DNA from 2 places in the Photorhabdus viridis genome. Region 2 is predicted to be linked to the other one. Evidence: predicted binding sites of a transcription regulator. Region 2 holds the regulator's gene; the other holds the start of a gene.
What was found. The regulator PurR, encoded in region 2, represses purine synthesis genes. The targets are predictions, from matches to a motif close to CANGCAAACGTTTGCNTG.

Region 1: purL (phosphoribosylformylglycinamidine synthase) is a predicted target of PurR. The motif match lies at 5,991-6,008, and genes of this name have one in related genera.

Annotation. Positions count from the first base shown of each region.
Region 1 covers NZ_JBEJZY010000049.1:8,147-16,304, reverse strand. Annotated here, with positions in the region: gene ABR397_RS18450 (short chain dehydrogenase) at 581-1,180, shown strand; gene ABR397_RS18445 (hypothetical protein) at 1,355-1,504, shown strand; gene ABR397_RS18440 (hypothetical protein) at 1,601-1,825, shown strand; gene purL (phosphoribosylformylglycinamidine synthase) at 2,019-5,906, opposite strand; gene mltF (membrane-bound lytic murein transglycosylase MltF) at 6,174-7,595, shown strand; gene tadA (tRNA adenosine(34) deaminase TadA) at 7,683-8,158, opposite strand, start outside.
Region 2 covers NZ_JBEJZY010000027.1:52,034-60,890, forward strand. Annotated here, with positions in the region: gene anmK (anhydro-N-acetylmuramic acid kinase) at 1-737, opposite strand, end outside; gene ABR397_RS13185 (outer membrane lipoprotein) at 1,082-1,552, shown strand; gene slyA (transcriptional regulator SlyA) at 1,641-2,072, opposite strand; gene ABR397_RS13195 (DUF1289 domain-containing protein) at 2,631-2,870, opposite strand; gene gloA (lactoylglutathione lyase) at 3,043-3,456, shown strand; gene rnt (ribonuclease T) at 3,456-4,124, shown strand; gene ABR397_RS13210 (Grx4 family monothiol glutaredoxin) at 4,227-4,574, opposite strand; gene purR (HTH-type transcriptional repressor PurR) at 5,061-6,086, shown strand; gene punR (DNA-binding transcriptional activator PunR) at 6,093-7,001, opposite strand; gene punC (purine nucleoside transporter PunC) at 7,149-8,348, shown strand; gene cfa (cyclopropane fatty acyl phospholipid synthase) at 8,645-8,857, shown strand, end outside.

The DNA.
Region 1 (8,158 bases), on a different contig from region 2:
TTCAAATAATTTAGCTGTAGCTTGGTAACCAATTAAAGACATCCTTGTTCCTTGAGATAATAAAACAGTCAGATAAAAATGATGCTGATTTTGTTAAAGTATAAAAGATATTAAGTCTATTTCGAGAGCACCAAAGAAATTTTTATTAATCGAATCCGCCAGTAAATACTGTTATTGGTTTTCTTACTAAAGATTTCATAAACACTTTAGGCGCTCCATATAAAACATACCTAAAATTAAATTAACAAAATAAAATACTATTTTTGAGATTTTATTGGATTAAAAAACAACCAATACGTTCAATTCACACACAGATCAGATTATATTTTTATGAATAATACTTAATAAATGCCCTAAAAACGAACAAAAAGAATACCAAAATCAATCAATAAACAATCAATATGAGTTAATTTTATCCAAAAAACCTCGTATAGCTGTTTTATACAATCATTAGAATTGTGAATTTTATTTTATAGTCTAATATCATTAGAGAGTTACAACTATATCGAGTTAAAAGTTATATTTTTCTATGCAACGATATAATCAAAAAAATTTCATTAATTAGTAAAAGGTAATAGAAATGAGAGTAATTATTATTGGAGCAAGTGGTACAATAGGAAAGGCAATCACGGAAGAATTAGAAAAAAATCATGAAGTTATTTGTGCCGGAAGGAACGGATTAGATATTATAGTTGATATCACATCCGTTGATAGTATTAAGAATATGTATGAAAAAATTGGAAAAGTTGATGCTGTAGTCAGTGCAACAGGTAACGCACATTTTGGATCAATTTTAGAATTAACCCCAGAGTTAAATGAAGTGGGCATAAGAAGTAAACTCAAAGGCCAAATTAACTTAGTGCTTTTAGGGATGAATTATATTAATGATGGAGGAAGTTTTACTTTAACCACTGGAATTATGATGGATGACCCTATTCTGCAAGGGGCATCCGCAGCTATGGCAAATGGTGGTGTCAAGGCATTCGTAAAATCTGCGGCAATTGAAATGCCAAGGGGTATTCGTATAAACAGCGTTAGCCCTAATGTCTTGCAAGAGTCATTAGATAAATATGGTGAATTTTTCCCAGGTTTTAACGCAGTTCCTGCCAGCCGTGTAGCACTCGCTTTTAGGAAAAGCGTAGATGGGGCTCAAACTGGCCAAAACTACGAGGTTTATTAATTCAGAGAAAATAACCAAATATATAAGTCTAAGAGGCTTATATATTTATATTAGTTAAATATAAAATAACTAAATTAGTCTTTCCGTGTTCCAAACTATCTGTACCAATTATGCCTAGCAATAATAGGTAGTAAACGTTTTATATTTCTAAAAATATATACTAAAGGTATGTTTATGGCTAAAATATATGAGTTAATTATTGTTGGTGGTGGATTGATCGGCCTTTCAACAGCATATAATGCAACCTCTTTCTTTGGAGGACACACCGTATTAAACGGAGAGGACGTTCTCGTTTTAGAGCAATCTTCATTTTTTAATCAATAAAATAATCAAGAATTTAAAACTCACTATTATCTCAACAAAGATGAGGAAGGTTATAGTCCCAACCAGTTATTTAACAAGGTAATTTATGACGTTATAATGGATGATCCATGGTTCATCGAATACTATGAAAATTCAGTAAAAAGAATAAATAAATATGTTCATGAGTTCAAAATAAGCTCTCGTCAATGGGATGATATAAAAATTAATTTATCTTACTATAAAAATAATAGTCCTTATAATGGAATGAAAGTCCGAGAAATTGGATTTTGGAACTTGATAAAAGATCGCATCCCTTCCAGTAGAAAACTTATCGGAATATGATGCCTCGTATATTAAATTTAACCAGAAACATTTTTTAACTAATAAGGCATTGTTTCAAAATGAACTGGAAGAAATAAAAAATGGCTTCAATTGTGATTTCACGTCAATTACTGAACGAAGAATCCCAATGAAGCCAATAAACACTATCAACAATTCTAAAAACCGCCTGACATAATTTACCTACATTGTAGTACTACCCCAACTGCCTACGAGCATTACGGAAAATCCGCATCCACGGACCATCTTCGTTCCACTCCTTTGGATGCCAAGAATTATTCACAGTGCGGGATACCCTTTCAGGATGTGGCATCATCACGGTTGCACGCCCATCAAGGCTAGTGACTGCGGTAATACCATTCACGGAACCATTGGGGTTAGCCGGGTAGTTTTCCGTGACCTGACCATAGTTGTCCACGTAACGCAGAGCCACTAACCGGTTGCTTTCCAGCATCTTAAGATGCTGGCTATCGCGGAATTCCACTTGCCCTTCACCATGAGAAACAGCAATCGGCATACGTGAACCCACCATATCTTTCAGGAGGAGCGACGGACTGTCCGTAATTTCCACCAAACTGAAACGAGCCTCAAAACGTTCTGAGCGGTTACGAACAAAACGCGGCCAATGTTCCGCACCTGGGATCAACTCCCGCAGGTTAGACATCATCTGGCAACCATTACAAACACCAAGCGCCAGAGTATCAGGCCGTGTGAAGAAAGCCGCAAATTCATCACGGACACGTTCGTTGAACAGAATTGATTTCGCCCAACCTTCACCGGCACCCAACACGTCACCATAAGAGAAACCGCCACAAGCAACCAGTGTCTGGAACTGTTCCAATCCGATACGTCCAGACAGCAAATCACTCATATGCACATCAATAGCGTCAAAACCCGCCCGGTGGAAGGCAGCGGCCATTTCAACATGGGAATTAACACCCTGCTCACGCAGGACAGCCACTTTTGGTCTTACTTGCTGCAAAATGTAAGGCGCGGCAATATCTTCTGAAATATCAAAAGTCAGTTTTACATTCAGTCCGGGATCTTGATTATCCCGTTTAGCCTGATGCTCCTGATCTGCACATTCCGGGTTGTCACGCAAACGTTGCATTTGCCATGTGGTTTCAGCCCACCATAGACGCAGAGTACTGCGATTCTGGCGATATACTTCGGTATTGCCACTAAAGATGACAAAATCATCACCCGCTTTGGCCTTACCCAAATAATGCACGCAATCAGCCAATCCATGTTCTGCCAGCAGGTTTTCAACAAACGCTTTATCAGATGCACGGATCTGAACCACAGCACCCAACTCTTCCGTAAACAGCGCAGCCAGAATATCTTCATCAAACACACTGATATCAGCTTCAATGCCACAATGACCGGCAAAAGCCATTTCAGCCAAGGTTACCAGCAAGCCGCCATCAGAACGGTCGTGATAAGCCAGCAATTTCTGTTCTGCAATCAGTTGCTGAATCGCATTGAAAAATCCAGCCAATTGTTCAGCGCTACGTACATCAGCAGTATTGTTACCAAGCTGGCGGTAAACCTGTGCCAACGCAGTGCCGCCCAATGTGTTCTTCCCTTGCCCCAAATCAATTAACAACAACGCATTATCGTCATCAGTGGAAAGCTCTGGCGTTACTGTACGACGCACATCTTCCACTCTGGCAAAGGCCGTAATAACCAACGATAAAGGTGACGTCATTTCACGCTCTTCACCTTTGTCATTCCAACGGGTTTTCATCGACATAGAATCTTTACCCACTGGAATAGTCAGCCCCAAAGCAGGACATAACTCCTCACCCACGGCTTTAACCGCCGCATACAAACCGGCATCCTCGCCAGGATGACCCGCAGCAGACATCCAGTTAGCTGAAAGCTTGATACGTTTCAAATCCTGAATATAAGCAGAAGCGATATTAGTTAGCGCTTCACCAACAGCCATACGGGCAGAGGCGGCAAAATCCAGCAGAGCAACCGGCGCTCGTTCCCCCATCGACATCGCTTCGCCATAGTCGCTATCAAGGCTGGCGGTAGTCACCGCACAATCTGCCACCGGGATCTGCCATGGGCCAACCATCTGATCACGGGAAACCATGCCAGCCACAGTACGATCGCCTATCGTTATCAGGAATGTTTTTTCCGCCACAGCCGGCAAGTGCATAATGCGCTTAACAGCCTCCGCTAGATTGATATCCCGGCGATCAAGGCTTTCACCACCGGCTTTTAATGTACTGACATTACGCAACATTTTTGGCGTTTTACCCAGCAGCACATCCAGCGGCATATCAATTGGCTGGTTATCAAAGTGTTCATCATTCAGCAGCAAATGACGCTCTTCCGTTGCCTCGCCGATAACGGCATAAGGCGCACGCTCACGCTGGCAAATTTCTTCAAACAGAGGAAGTTGTTCCGGCGCAACAGCCAATACATAACGCTCCTGAGATTCATTACACCAAACTTCCAGCGGACTCATTCCTGGTTCATCATTAAGAATTTTACGTAGTTCAAACCGTCCACCGCGCCCCCCATCGCTTACCAGCTCAGGCATAGCATTAGAAAGCCCGCCGGCACCGACATCATGAATGAACAGAATCGGGTTGTTTTCACCCAATTGCCAACAGCGATCAATCACCTCCTGACAACGGCGTTCCATTTCCGGGTTATCGCGTTGAACAGAAGCAAAATCCAGATCAGCATCAGATTGACCAGATGCCATAGAAGATGCCGCACCACCGCCCAAACCAATGTTCATAGACGGGCCGCCAAGCACAATTAATTTAGCGCCAACCGAAATTTCACCCTTTTTGACATGCTCATCACGGATATTACCCATCCCACCCGCCAGCATGATGGGTTTGTGGTAGCCACGTAATTCACTGCCGTTATGGCTGTTTATTTTTTCTTCATAGGTACGAAAATAACCCAGCAACACCGGACGACCAAATTCGTTATTAAATGCCGCGCCGCCCAGAGGGCCTTCAGTCATGATATCCAAGGCGCTGACGATACGATCCGGTTTACCGAAATCCTCTTCCCACGGCTGTTCAAAACCCGGTATCCGCAGATTGGATACCGAAAATCCCACCAACCCGGCTTTTGGCTTGGCGCCTCGCCCCGTCGCGCCTTCATCGCGGATTTCGCCGCCAGAACCTGTCGATGCTCCCGGCCACGGGGAAATTGCGGTTGGGTGATTATGCGTTTCAACTTTCATCAGGATATGAGCCTGCTCCTGATGATAATCATATGAACCGTCTTCCGCACTGGCAAAGAAACGGCCAACAACAGACCCTTCCATGACAGCGGCGTTATCTTTATAAGCTGACAATACATAATCAGGTGTCTGCTCATAGGTATTTTTAATCATTTTGAACAGCGATTTTGGCTGTTCCTGACCATCAATAATCCAGTCAGCATTAAATATTTTATGGCGACAATGCTCTGAATTCGCCTGAGCAAACATGTAAAGCTCAATATCGGTTGGATTACGCTCCAGTTTCTGGAAAGCTTCCATCAGATAATCAATCTCATCCGGGGCCAACGCCAATCCAAGTTCAATATTGGCTTTCTCTAACGCACTACGCCCTGTTCGCAGAATATCAATGCGTTTTAACGGAGCGGGTTGCTGATGAGAAAATAATTTCTCCACCTGTTCCAGTTGAGTAAAAACCGTTTCCATCATCCGGTCATGCAGAAGCGACGACAACGTTTGCCATTGCGCATCACTCATTTCATCACACTGAACGTAGTAAGCCAGACCACGCTCCAAACGCACAACCTGAGACAGACCACAATTGTGAGCAATATCGGTTGCTTTCGAAGACCACGGGGAAATGGTTCCCGGACGGGGAGTCACTAACAGCAACGTACCTTGTGGTTCGTGTTCAGCCAGAAAAGGTCCATATTTTAATAATCGTTGTAATTTTGCTGAATCAGCATCACCCAAAGGTGCATTAATTTCTGCGAAATGAACATATTCCGCATAAATATCATTGACCGGAAGTTGCTGTTCCTGACACACAGAAAGGAGCTTGGTGATACGAAATGCCGATAAAGCGGGTGAACCACGCAGAATTTCCATAGTAATACATTCTCTCATCTTAGAAGCAAAGCCTGACTGATGCCTCAGGGGGAAACGGGCACATTATAGAGGATTGCGACCAGTGACGAAACCGTTTGCGTGACGATTATTAATGCTAATTATCTTATCGCCAGGTTATGCAAATGGTATCAATTAAGTTGCGCCGCAAGTTTTTGTTCCGCAAAATGCTCAATCACTGGAAATTTAGCCATGATAATATAACGCGTTTTTACATCGCACCACATCGCGTTATACAGAGATAACTGTTTGAATAATATAAAAATAAACTATTTCGTTATCATTGTTATCGCTCTTTTTTCTGCCGCAATCATCAGTCTGAACATCAGTTGGCCGAATAAACAGCAGGAGCAGATTAACAGGATCATGACCAGGGGAGAGCTACGGATCAGCACAATCAGCTCACCTCTGATTCATCTTGCAAGTAAAAAAGAACCAAATGGGTTTGATTACGAGCTGGCGAAACGCTTTGCTGATTATCTTGGCGTTAAATTGGAAATCAAATTCAGAACAAATCTCAACCAGTTATTTGATGATCTGGAAAAGGGCGACGCTGACTTTTTGGCTGCCGGTCTTACCTATAATGAGGAGAGACTGGAGCAAACCCGTACTGGTCCAGCTTACTATTCTGTTTCTCAACAACTGATTTACCGCAAAGGGACTCCACGCCCCCGCTCTTTTAAGGATTTGAAAGGCAAATTGCTGGTCACTTCCGGTTCAGCTCATGTCAGTACGCTGAAAAAGATGAAAGAAGAACCTTACCCGGAACTTGAATGGGATGAGACACAGCAATACAACACCCGGGAATTACTGGAGCTGGTATCAGAGGGCAAACTGGATTACACCTTAGGCGACTCTATCAATGTCGCGTTGCAACAACGTACTCACCCTAATCTGGCTGTCGCTTTTAATATCAGTGAAGATAATCCCCTGACGTGGTATTTAAAACGTATTGATGATCACAGCCTTTATGCCGCTATGCTGGATTTTTTCAGCCAGATGACGGAAGAAGATGTGATGCCACGGCTGGAAGAGAAATATTTTGGTCATGTCGGCTCATTTGATTATTTCGATACACTCTCTTTTCTCAGTGCTATTGATCATATTCTGCCTGCTTATCAACCCCTGTTTGAGAAATACTCCGGCGAAATCAGCTGGCAACTACTGGCTGCAATTGCCTGGCAGGAGTCTCACTGGGACCCGCAGGCAACCTCTCCCACAGGTGTGCGTGGCCTGATGATGTTAACCAACCCGACGGCTAAAGGATTAGGTGTTGTTGACCGTCTTGATCCAGCAGAAAGTATTAAGGGCGGCGCAATCTATTTGCAAAATCTGATGAAACGACTACCTGAAAACATCCCTAAAGATGAGCGAATCTGGTTTGCACTGGCTGCTTACAATATGGGCTATGGTCACATGCTGGATGCTCGTAAACTAACGGCATCACAGAAAGGAAATCCCAATAGCTGGCTTGATGTAAAAGCCCGAATCCCCCTGTTAAGCCAGAAAAAATACTATACCAATACCACTTACGGGTATGCCCGTGGGCATGAGGCTTATCGCTATGTCGAGAATATCCGCCGCTATCAGCTTAGTTTAGTTGGCTATTTACAGGCCAAAGAAAACCGGAAAAAATTAACATCCCAAGCAGAAAAATCAAAAGTAGAGTAAGCAATTTGCTAGCTATCATGACACCCGATTATGGCCGGATGAGGCTTCCCAAATCTGACGCAAGCCTCAGTAAGCAGAAACGACGTATTAGCTTTCTTCCTGCTGTTTCCTGGCAGCTTTTAATGCCTTATGCTGCTCCCGGCGTTGTTTAAAAAAAGCACTCAACATTGTGGAGCACTCTTCAGCAAGTACGCCGCCTGTAATTTCAATCTGATGATTCATACCAGGATGACGCAATATATCAACCAAAGAGCCGACCGCACCGGTTTTCATATCGTTGGCGCCATAAACCAGTCGCTGTATCCGGCTATGCACCATAGAACCGGCACACATAATGCAAGGTTCAAGAGTGACATATAACGTGGTATTCAACAGACGATAATTTTGTAACCGCTCTCCCCCTTTTCGTAACGCAATAATTTCAGCATGAGCAGTGGGATCATGCTTAATAATGGACTGATTCCAGCCTTCAGCAACGATTTTATTATCAGCAACCAATATAGCACCAACAGGAATTTCCCCCTGCTCCCATGCTTTCATTGCCTGTTCCATTGCCTTACGCA
Region 2 (8,857 bases):
AAATACTCCCGGCCAGTGCTTTTAGGGGCTGGCCGTGAAAAATAGTGATCAGAAAGCATTTGTCTGAGTAAGCTGTTATTGACGACACCTTCCCGTGCCCATTGACCATCTTTATCATAAGGTTTTTTCTGATGGCGCCATACCCAGCTATCCATCAGCATATTACCCGGACCGGTGTCATATCCTTTGACTAACGATCCAGGTAACAGCGTCGTTATGTTGGCAATACCACCAATATTGAGAATTATCCTGCGTTCTGTTGAGTGACCTAACACAGCGAAATGAAAAGCCGGAACTAATGGCGCGCCCTGCCCACCATATGCCATATCCCGCCGGCGAAAATCACCGACTGTGGTCATCCCGGTTAAAGCCGCGATACGATTATTATCGCCAAGCTGCATAGTGAAAGGCGTGTGACTGTCCGGCTCATGCCAAACGGTCTGCCCATGGCATCCCACAGCAATGATATCGCTTGTCGTTAACCCAGTTTTAGCGAGTAAACCTTGCACAGCTTCAGCGAATAAAGAACCCAGCTCATAATCTAACCGGCCTATCGCCGATAATGTCGTTTGTTGCCCCTGACAAACTGCGAGAATTTTTTGCTTCAGTTCATATGGAAACGGATGTGAATAACTGGCTTGTTGAGCAACAACTTTATCGCTGATCGCTGCAAGCACCACATCAACCCCATCGAGACTTGTACCCGACATCACACCAATATAACGACCTGACTTCATAACCATTAATTTGCCTTCCTGCTTAGAATCTACCTTGATAAAATCAGAAACCACGCCAATAACTATAAGGCGCGGTGGTTTTAGCTGTATATGGTTAATAGGAAAACAAAGGAATAAAACCTAAGTTTTGGAAACAACTTCACAAAAATGCGGAATTTTTCATTAATAGCTATTTCTTTTAAAAATCTCTATTGACGTTTAATATATGTTTAGCACTAGATTGCTAATGTACCGATTATTCTATTCGAATAAATTTTTTATTACTTGTTGCCAATGCCGGTTATAGCCTGGTTGTCCATAAGCTATCAGATTTCCGCAGTCAGGCATCAAAATCAGGAGTTATTATGTTTAAGCATTTTTTAGTTAGCGCGGTTGCCGTCGCATCACTATCAGGCTGTGTCAACACCGATTCCCTTTCTGGCGATACCTATACTGCCGGACAAGCTAAACAAGTCCAGACAGTCTCTTACGGTACGATTGTTTCCGTTCGTCCTGTCAATATTCAAGCAGGCAGCAATGAGAATGTATTAGGCGCTATCGGCGGCGCAGTTCTGGGTGGACTGGTTGGTAATACTATTGGCGGCGGCAGCGGCAACACATTGGCGACTGCCGCGGGTGCAGTTGCCGGTGGTGTTGCAGGCCAAAACATTCAGGGGGCGCTCAACACAACTAAAGGTGTAGAATTGGAAATTCGTCGTGACAGTGGTGAAAGCATCATTGTTGTTCAAAAACAAGGCAAAACAGTCTTCAGTAAAGGCCAACGTGTCAGAATCGCAGGCCAGGGCAATAACCTGACGGTTTCACCTCGACAATAAAATAATATAGATAAGAAAACCGTGACTTCATCTTTTGTAAGTCGCGGTCTTCTTTCATCTAGTTAGCATTCCATGGATATCGTAATTACTATCTACTCTGTAATTGGATAATATTTTGCTCCAGTTTCTGCACTAAAGTGGAAAGAAAAGCAAGTTCCTCGCGTGAAATACCATCCAGAATCTCATTTCTTGTCGATTCAATAACACCATCTAACTCCCTAATAACCGATGCAGAATCTTCGGTCAACTTGATTCTTTTTGCACGACGATCATTGGCACAAGTATGCCGGGTGATAAGTCTTTTTTCCTCAAGCTGATCTAATGTCCTGACTAAAGATGGTTGTTCGATACCGATAGCTTTCGCCAACTGTATCTGAGATTGCTCCTGGGGTAACCGGCTAATATTATATAACGTTACCCAATGAGTCTGAGTTAATTCCAACGGCTTTAAACGATAGTCAATTAAAGCACGCCAAATACGGACTAACCGTGCCAGATCTGATCCCAATGTAGATTCCAATTGTCCCTCCTTAAATAACTAGCCTATTAAACATAACAGCCAAATTTTTCTAAATCAGGCTAATTAGCCTTAAAAAAGTATATATAACTTCTGTGTAATCACAGTAAACTCTTAGTAACTAACTAATTCAGGTAACTATAACCGAGAACAACTAAACTTAAATTCAATTCAGAACAAAACAATTAACATACAATATTTTTAACACAAAAACTATCAGAACTATGAATACAAACAAATAGAAACCAATAAATATCATTCAATACTTTATTCCAAGTACTATAAGGATAGCTGTCATCTAAATGCTAAGCTATCTATTTTTACATTAATGTTGTTTTTATTTTACATTTGTCACACAATCAAACTATAAATTTCATTAAAAACATAATGTTATAAAAAAATCAAAATAAAAACCGTTAACCTCCCCGTTAAGCAATAAATAAAAAAATAACAAACAAAACATCCTAAATTATAGTAGAACATTTATAACTTCGCCAAAAATATAACCCTATATAAGTAAATCATTGAATTATTAATTCTAATAACCTCAAAATTTTCTAATTAAAATAGTGATGGCTGCTCAGGCAGTTCTTCATCTGTCTGATTTTGTGCTCTCACTGCACGTAAATATCTTTGCCGGCACAATCTCAATACTTCACGCTTTTGCCCATCCGACATTTTCATCCAATTAAATCTTTCTTCCCGGCTACGATAACATCCCAAACAGAAACCCCGCTCATTAGCCTGACAAATTCCTCGACAAGGAGTGGGAATAGCAAAGAACTCTAGTTGCTCGACCATCACATCCCGTTTCCTATATAATTCATATACTATATTTAATTATAAACCCAGATGAGAATAAATTATAATTATGGATAAATTGAACTGTAACCGTAAGACACGTTATAGTTAGTGGTTTTTGTGCGACCTGTCGCACAAAAATACTGGTAAAACCATTAAATGAGAGGTAATTATGCGCTTACTCCACACCATGATCCGCGTTGGTGATCTGCAACGCTCCATTGATTTTTATACTGAAGTATTAGGAATGCGCCTGCTGCGCGTCAGTGAGAATACAGAATATAAGTACTCACTCGCTTTCGTTGGTTACACAGATGAAAGCGAAGGGGCGGTGATCGAGTTAACTTATAACTGGGGAGTTGACCATTATGCAATGGGAGATGCCTTTGGTCATATTGCATTGGGCGTCGATAATGTCGCAGCCACTTGCGAATCTATTCGCAAAGCAGGTGGTAACATTACCCGTGAAGCCGGCCCGGTAAAAGGTGGAACAACCGTTATTGCTTTCGTTGAAGATCCAGATGGTTACAAAATTGAGCTTATTGAAAACAAAAATGCCAGCAACGCCCTGGGTAACTCAATCTGATGTCTGACAAAAAAGAGCCAAACGTCCTTAGTGGGCGTTTTCGAGGTTATTACCCTGTCGTTATTGATGTTGAAACTGGCGGCTTTAATGCCAAAACAGACGCGTTACTTGAAATTGCCGCCATCACACTGGAGATGGATGATCAAGGTTGGCTGACGCCAAGCGAATCACTTCATTTCCATATTGAACCATTTGAGGGCGCAAATCTTGAACCAGCAGCCCTGGAGTTTACCGGCATCGATCCATCAAACCCGCTACGTGGAGCAGTAAGCGAATATGAAGCTCTGCACACTATTTTCAAAATGGTTCGTAAAGGGATAAAAAATAGTCATTGTAGTCGGGCCATTATCGTTGCGCACAATGCTAACTTTGATCATAGTTTTGTTATGGCTGCCGCAGAACGCGCCAGACTGAAACGGAATCCATTTCATCCATTTGCGACTTTTGATACGGCTGCTTTAGGTGGCCTGGTATTAGGACAAACGATTTTAGCAAAAGCCTGCGCCACTGCCGGGATCCCATTCGACAATAATCAAGCTCACAGCGCCTTATATGATACTGAGCGTACCGCTGAATTATTCTGTAAAATGGTTAACCGCTGGAAACAACTCGGCGGCTGGCCCTTAGCGACAACAGAAGAAGAAAAAACCGGAGAGACTTATAGCTAACTATAAGATTAATATAATCAAATTTAAATTTAAGCAATAACAAAAACCCCCATATATCAACATATGGGGAGATAACATAATAGCCTGTCGCTAATTTAAAAATTATTCTGTCGCGTTTTCATCCTGAGAGCGATATTTATCAGCAGTTTCTTTAATTAATGTTTGTAGCTCACCACGTTGATACATTTCAATAATAATATCGGATCCACCTATCAACTCACCCTCGACCCAAAGCTGAGGAAAAGTTGGCCAGTTAGCATATTTAGGCAATTCTGCACGAATATCTGGATTTTGCAAAATATCTACATAAGCAAAACGTTCACCACATGCAGATAAAGCCTGAACAGCCTGGGCAGAAAATCCACAATTTGGTAATTTAGGAGAGCCTTTCATATACAGCAGAATCGGGTTCTCTTTAATTTGGCGCTCAATCTTCTCAATAGTCGTCATTTTTATTTCCTTTAAACCAACAGTATGTTGATAACCAACATCGTCACAATATTGGCGGAGAATACCATTTTCTCTCACCAATATGCATCCTGATATTTTCTTATCCTGGCGCGTATGGCCTTTATCAGGCAAAGATCAAGCAAACAGCAGCAAAAATGGCAATCATCGCCAACGTGCTCACCGCAGTAAATAAGCCAAGCTTCAAATCGGTATTCATCGATGCCCCCTCAGAATAGACGTCTATAACCACAAATACCATTCATTTAATATGGTTAATTATCCTTACATTTAAGGAAAAAAAATAAAATAGCGATTACCCTGTATTTTATAACATTGATTATTGCTTTCACTTTTGAGCCAGATCAGACAAAATTCAGGATTTATCGCTAAATTATTGCCAGCAGACACCCTAATGTATAAAGATGCTGGTAAATAATTAACAAAGAGTTTTAAATTTAGACCAAAAGGTCAGGAGTATTTCATCTCATGGCAACGATCAAAGATGTGGCTAAGCACGCTGGCGTTTCAACCACTACTGTATCCCATGTTATTAATAAAACCCGTTTCGTCGCCGAAGATACCAAGGCCGCCGTTTGGGCTGCTATCAAAGAACTGAGTTATTCACCCAGTGCTGTTGCCCGCAGTCTGAAAGTTAACCATACAAAATCGATCGGATTACTGGCAACGTCCAGCGAAGCTCCCTATTTTGCTGAAATCATTGAAGCCGTTGAGAACAGTTGTTATAGCAAAGGCTATACGCTGATTTTGTGTAACTCACACAATAACATTGATAAACAGAAAGCCTATCTGGCCATGCTGGCACAAAAACGGGTGGATGGCTTGCTGGTGATGTGTTCAGAGTACCCGGAACAATTGCTGGGAATGTTAGAAGATTATCGCAATATCCCAATGGTCGTCATGGATTGGGGGCAAGCCAGAAGTGATTTCACTGATACGATTATTGATAACGCATTCCACGGCGGTTATCTGGCTGGCCGCTATCTTATTGAACGTGGTCATCGTGATATTGGTGCGATCCCCGGCCCTCTGGCACGAAATACCGGTGGCGGCCGCCATCAGGGATTCTTGAAAGCCTTAAAAGAAGCCAGTATTCCAATCAGAGAAGAGTGGATTGTTCAAGGGGATTTTGAACCTGAATCGGGCTACAAAGCCATGCATCAAATTCTGAATCAAAAACAGCGTCCGACCGCAGTTTTCTGTGGTGGCGATGTTATGGCAATGGGGGCTATTTGTGCTGCTGATGAACTAGGATTACGCGTCCCACAGGATATTTCTGTGATCGGTTACGACAATATACGCAACGCCCGCTATTTATCTCCGGCATTGACGACTATCCATCAGCCAAAAGAACGTCTGGGACAAATGGCATTTTCTATGTTACTGGACAGAATAGTCAGTAAACGTGAAGATGCACAAACTATTGAAGTACATCCACGTTTGGTTGAACGGCGCTCTGTCACAGATGGCCCATTTATCGACTATCGCCGTTAATCCTCCCTATTCATCCTGAAGCCATTCAGCATTAAGAGTTTCACTATCGCCGAGATAGCCAAGAAGCCAACTTAATGCCGGAGAATGGCTGTTTTGCACCCATGTCAAACAACACGGGCTATCTGGCAAAGGCTGCTCTAATTCTAATGCTTCCAGTTTTTTCTGTCGGATCAGCGGCATTGCCCTATGCTTGGGTACCATCCCCACACACAAACCCTCATTCAGACAAGCCAGACCAGATTCCCAATCAGGTACCACTAGCCTGCGCTGATTATCCAGAGTCCAGGTGTCTCGCTTCGGTAAATTGCGGGATGTATCCTCAAGACACAAGCTAGGATAAGGCCGCATTTGATCATCAGACAATGGACCGTTCAACTGAGCCAAAGCATGGCCCGTACTGACGATACACAGCCAGGGCATAAATCCCATATCCCGGAAACTGTACCTTTCCCCTACCGGCGCTACTCGGGTGGCGCCAATTGCAACATCAACCCGGCCATCCACCAGCGCGTCCCATACACCATTGAATACTTCCTGATGAATAAACAGCTCTATATCAGGAAAATGGTGATAAAAATCAAGAATAAGCCGACGACTGCGTTCTGGTTTAACAACCCGGTCAATAGCAATACTAAGCTGTCCTCTCCAGCCATTTGCAACCTGTTGGCACTGATGACGAGTGTCAATCATTTTTTTGATAACAGCGCGAGCTTCTTTGATAAAAATAGCGCCTGATTCAGTTAATTCCACATCCCGATGACGACGTTCAAACAATGGGACCGCAAGCCACTCTTCCAGTTGCCTTACGGTATAACTGATTGCAGAAGGGACACGGTGCAATTCCGTTGCAGCAGCGCTAAAACTTCCCGTTCTGGCAACAGCATCCACAACTTCAAGTGAATATTCTGACCACATAATTTTACCTTTCAATTTTTTTCATAGCATTATCCAAATATTACCGTTTCACAAGTAAAAATCACGGCATATAGAATATGTGCAAATATTCTTATCTACCTATCACAGCAAGTTATTTCAATCATGATATCCAAAGAGAGTAATCAAATGAAAAACTCAAGTCAGTTCATGTTCTACCTTGCAGGCTTGAGTATGCTGGGTTACCTAGCTATTGATATGTATCTACCGGCATTCGGCTCTATGCAACAAGAATTGGGCACATCGACGAGAGCAATCAGCGCCAGCCTGAGCGTCTTTCTTGCAGGTTTTGCCTTTGCTCAACTTTTGTGGGGGCCTCTTTCCGATCGCTTTGGAAGAAAGCCTATTATCATCATCGGGTTATCAACGTTTTCCGTTGGCTGTCTGGGTATGCTTTGGATAACAGACGCCACGCAACTTTTAGTTTTGCGTTTTATCCAAGCCATCGGTGTTTGTTCAGCCGCTGTTTCATGGCAAGCATTAGTTATTGATCGTTATGACGCCAACCATACTAAACGCGTTTTTGCCACGATCATGCCCCTGGTCGCACTTTCCCCTGCCCTGGCGCCTTTGATGGGCGCCTGGCTGTTACAACATGGCGGTTGGCGCATCATTTTTTTGGTATTACTGGCAATTACATTATTACTGCTGTTGCCTACTTTATTCCTGCAAGAAAACCGCAAAAAAAAGCGTGAGACTGAAACGCAGAAAAGCGATGTATCTTTCTTTACGTTATTAAAATCACCGGTATTCAGTGGCAACGTCCTGATATTTGCATCATGCAGCGCTGGTTTTTTTGCCTGGCTAACAGGCTCACCTTTTATTCTCGGTAATATGGGCTATAGCCCAAAGGACATCGGTCTGAGTTATGTGCCACAAACATTAGCCTTTATGGCCGGTGGTTATGGATGCCGCAGTATCTTGACCAAAATAAAAAGTGAAATTGTTTTCCCTTATCTGTTGGTTGGCTATGCTGTCAGCATGATTGTGCTGTATTTAATCGCAAAATTCAGCGAACCAACCATGTTGACGATTCTGGTCCCTTTCTGCTTTATGGCCGCTATGAATGGTGCTTCATATCCAATTGCAGTCGCTAATGCTTTATCCGCTTACCCACAAGACAGTGGAAAAGCAGCCGCATTGCAAAACACGCTCCAATTAGGGCTCTGTTTTATTGCCAGCCTGATTGTTTCAGCATTTGTCAACAATCCACTTATATCAACAACCACCGTCATGGCTTCTACCGTTATTCTGATGGTATTAGGGTATTTTATACAGTGGAAAAAAAAAGCTGATCGCTGCATTCAAGCCGTTGAAAAACATTATTGATATTAATCAAATGGTTACACCAATAAAGACTGTTGGTTATCAATTAATTACAGTCTTTATTTATTAATTGATGAAACAATTTTCCGCTTTTATACTCATATAAGTTCCTTATTCTAAATAACCTGAATTTGAGGTTTTCAGGAGCAATGATGTCCCCGATTAAGTTTATGGATTAGTAATTTTTAGGGTTTCTCGCTTTAATTCTTTGCTATTTTTCGCATTTTGCTCCCTCGCATTCTGCTTTGTTAGCTAAAACGAGCCCCTCAATATTCCATCACCCTAACCTTGGAGAGTATATGAGTTTATCGCACATTGAAAACCAAAAATCCGTCACTAATTCTTGGCAGCGAATTGCCAATGAAATGCTACAAGAAGCAGGGATTCAGATTAATGGTCACAATCCCTATGACATCCAAGTAAAAAATCCTGATTTCTATAAAAGAGTGTTACAACAGGGCTCAATGGGATTAGGTGAAAGTTATATGGCTGGCTGGTGGGATTGTGAACGG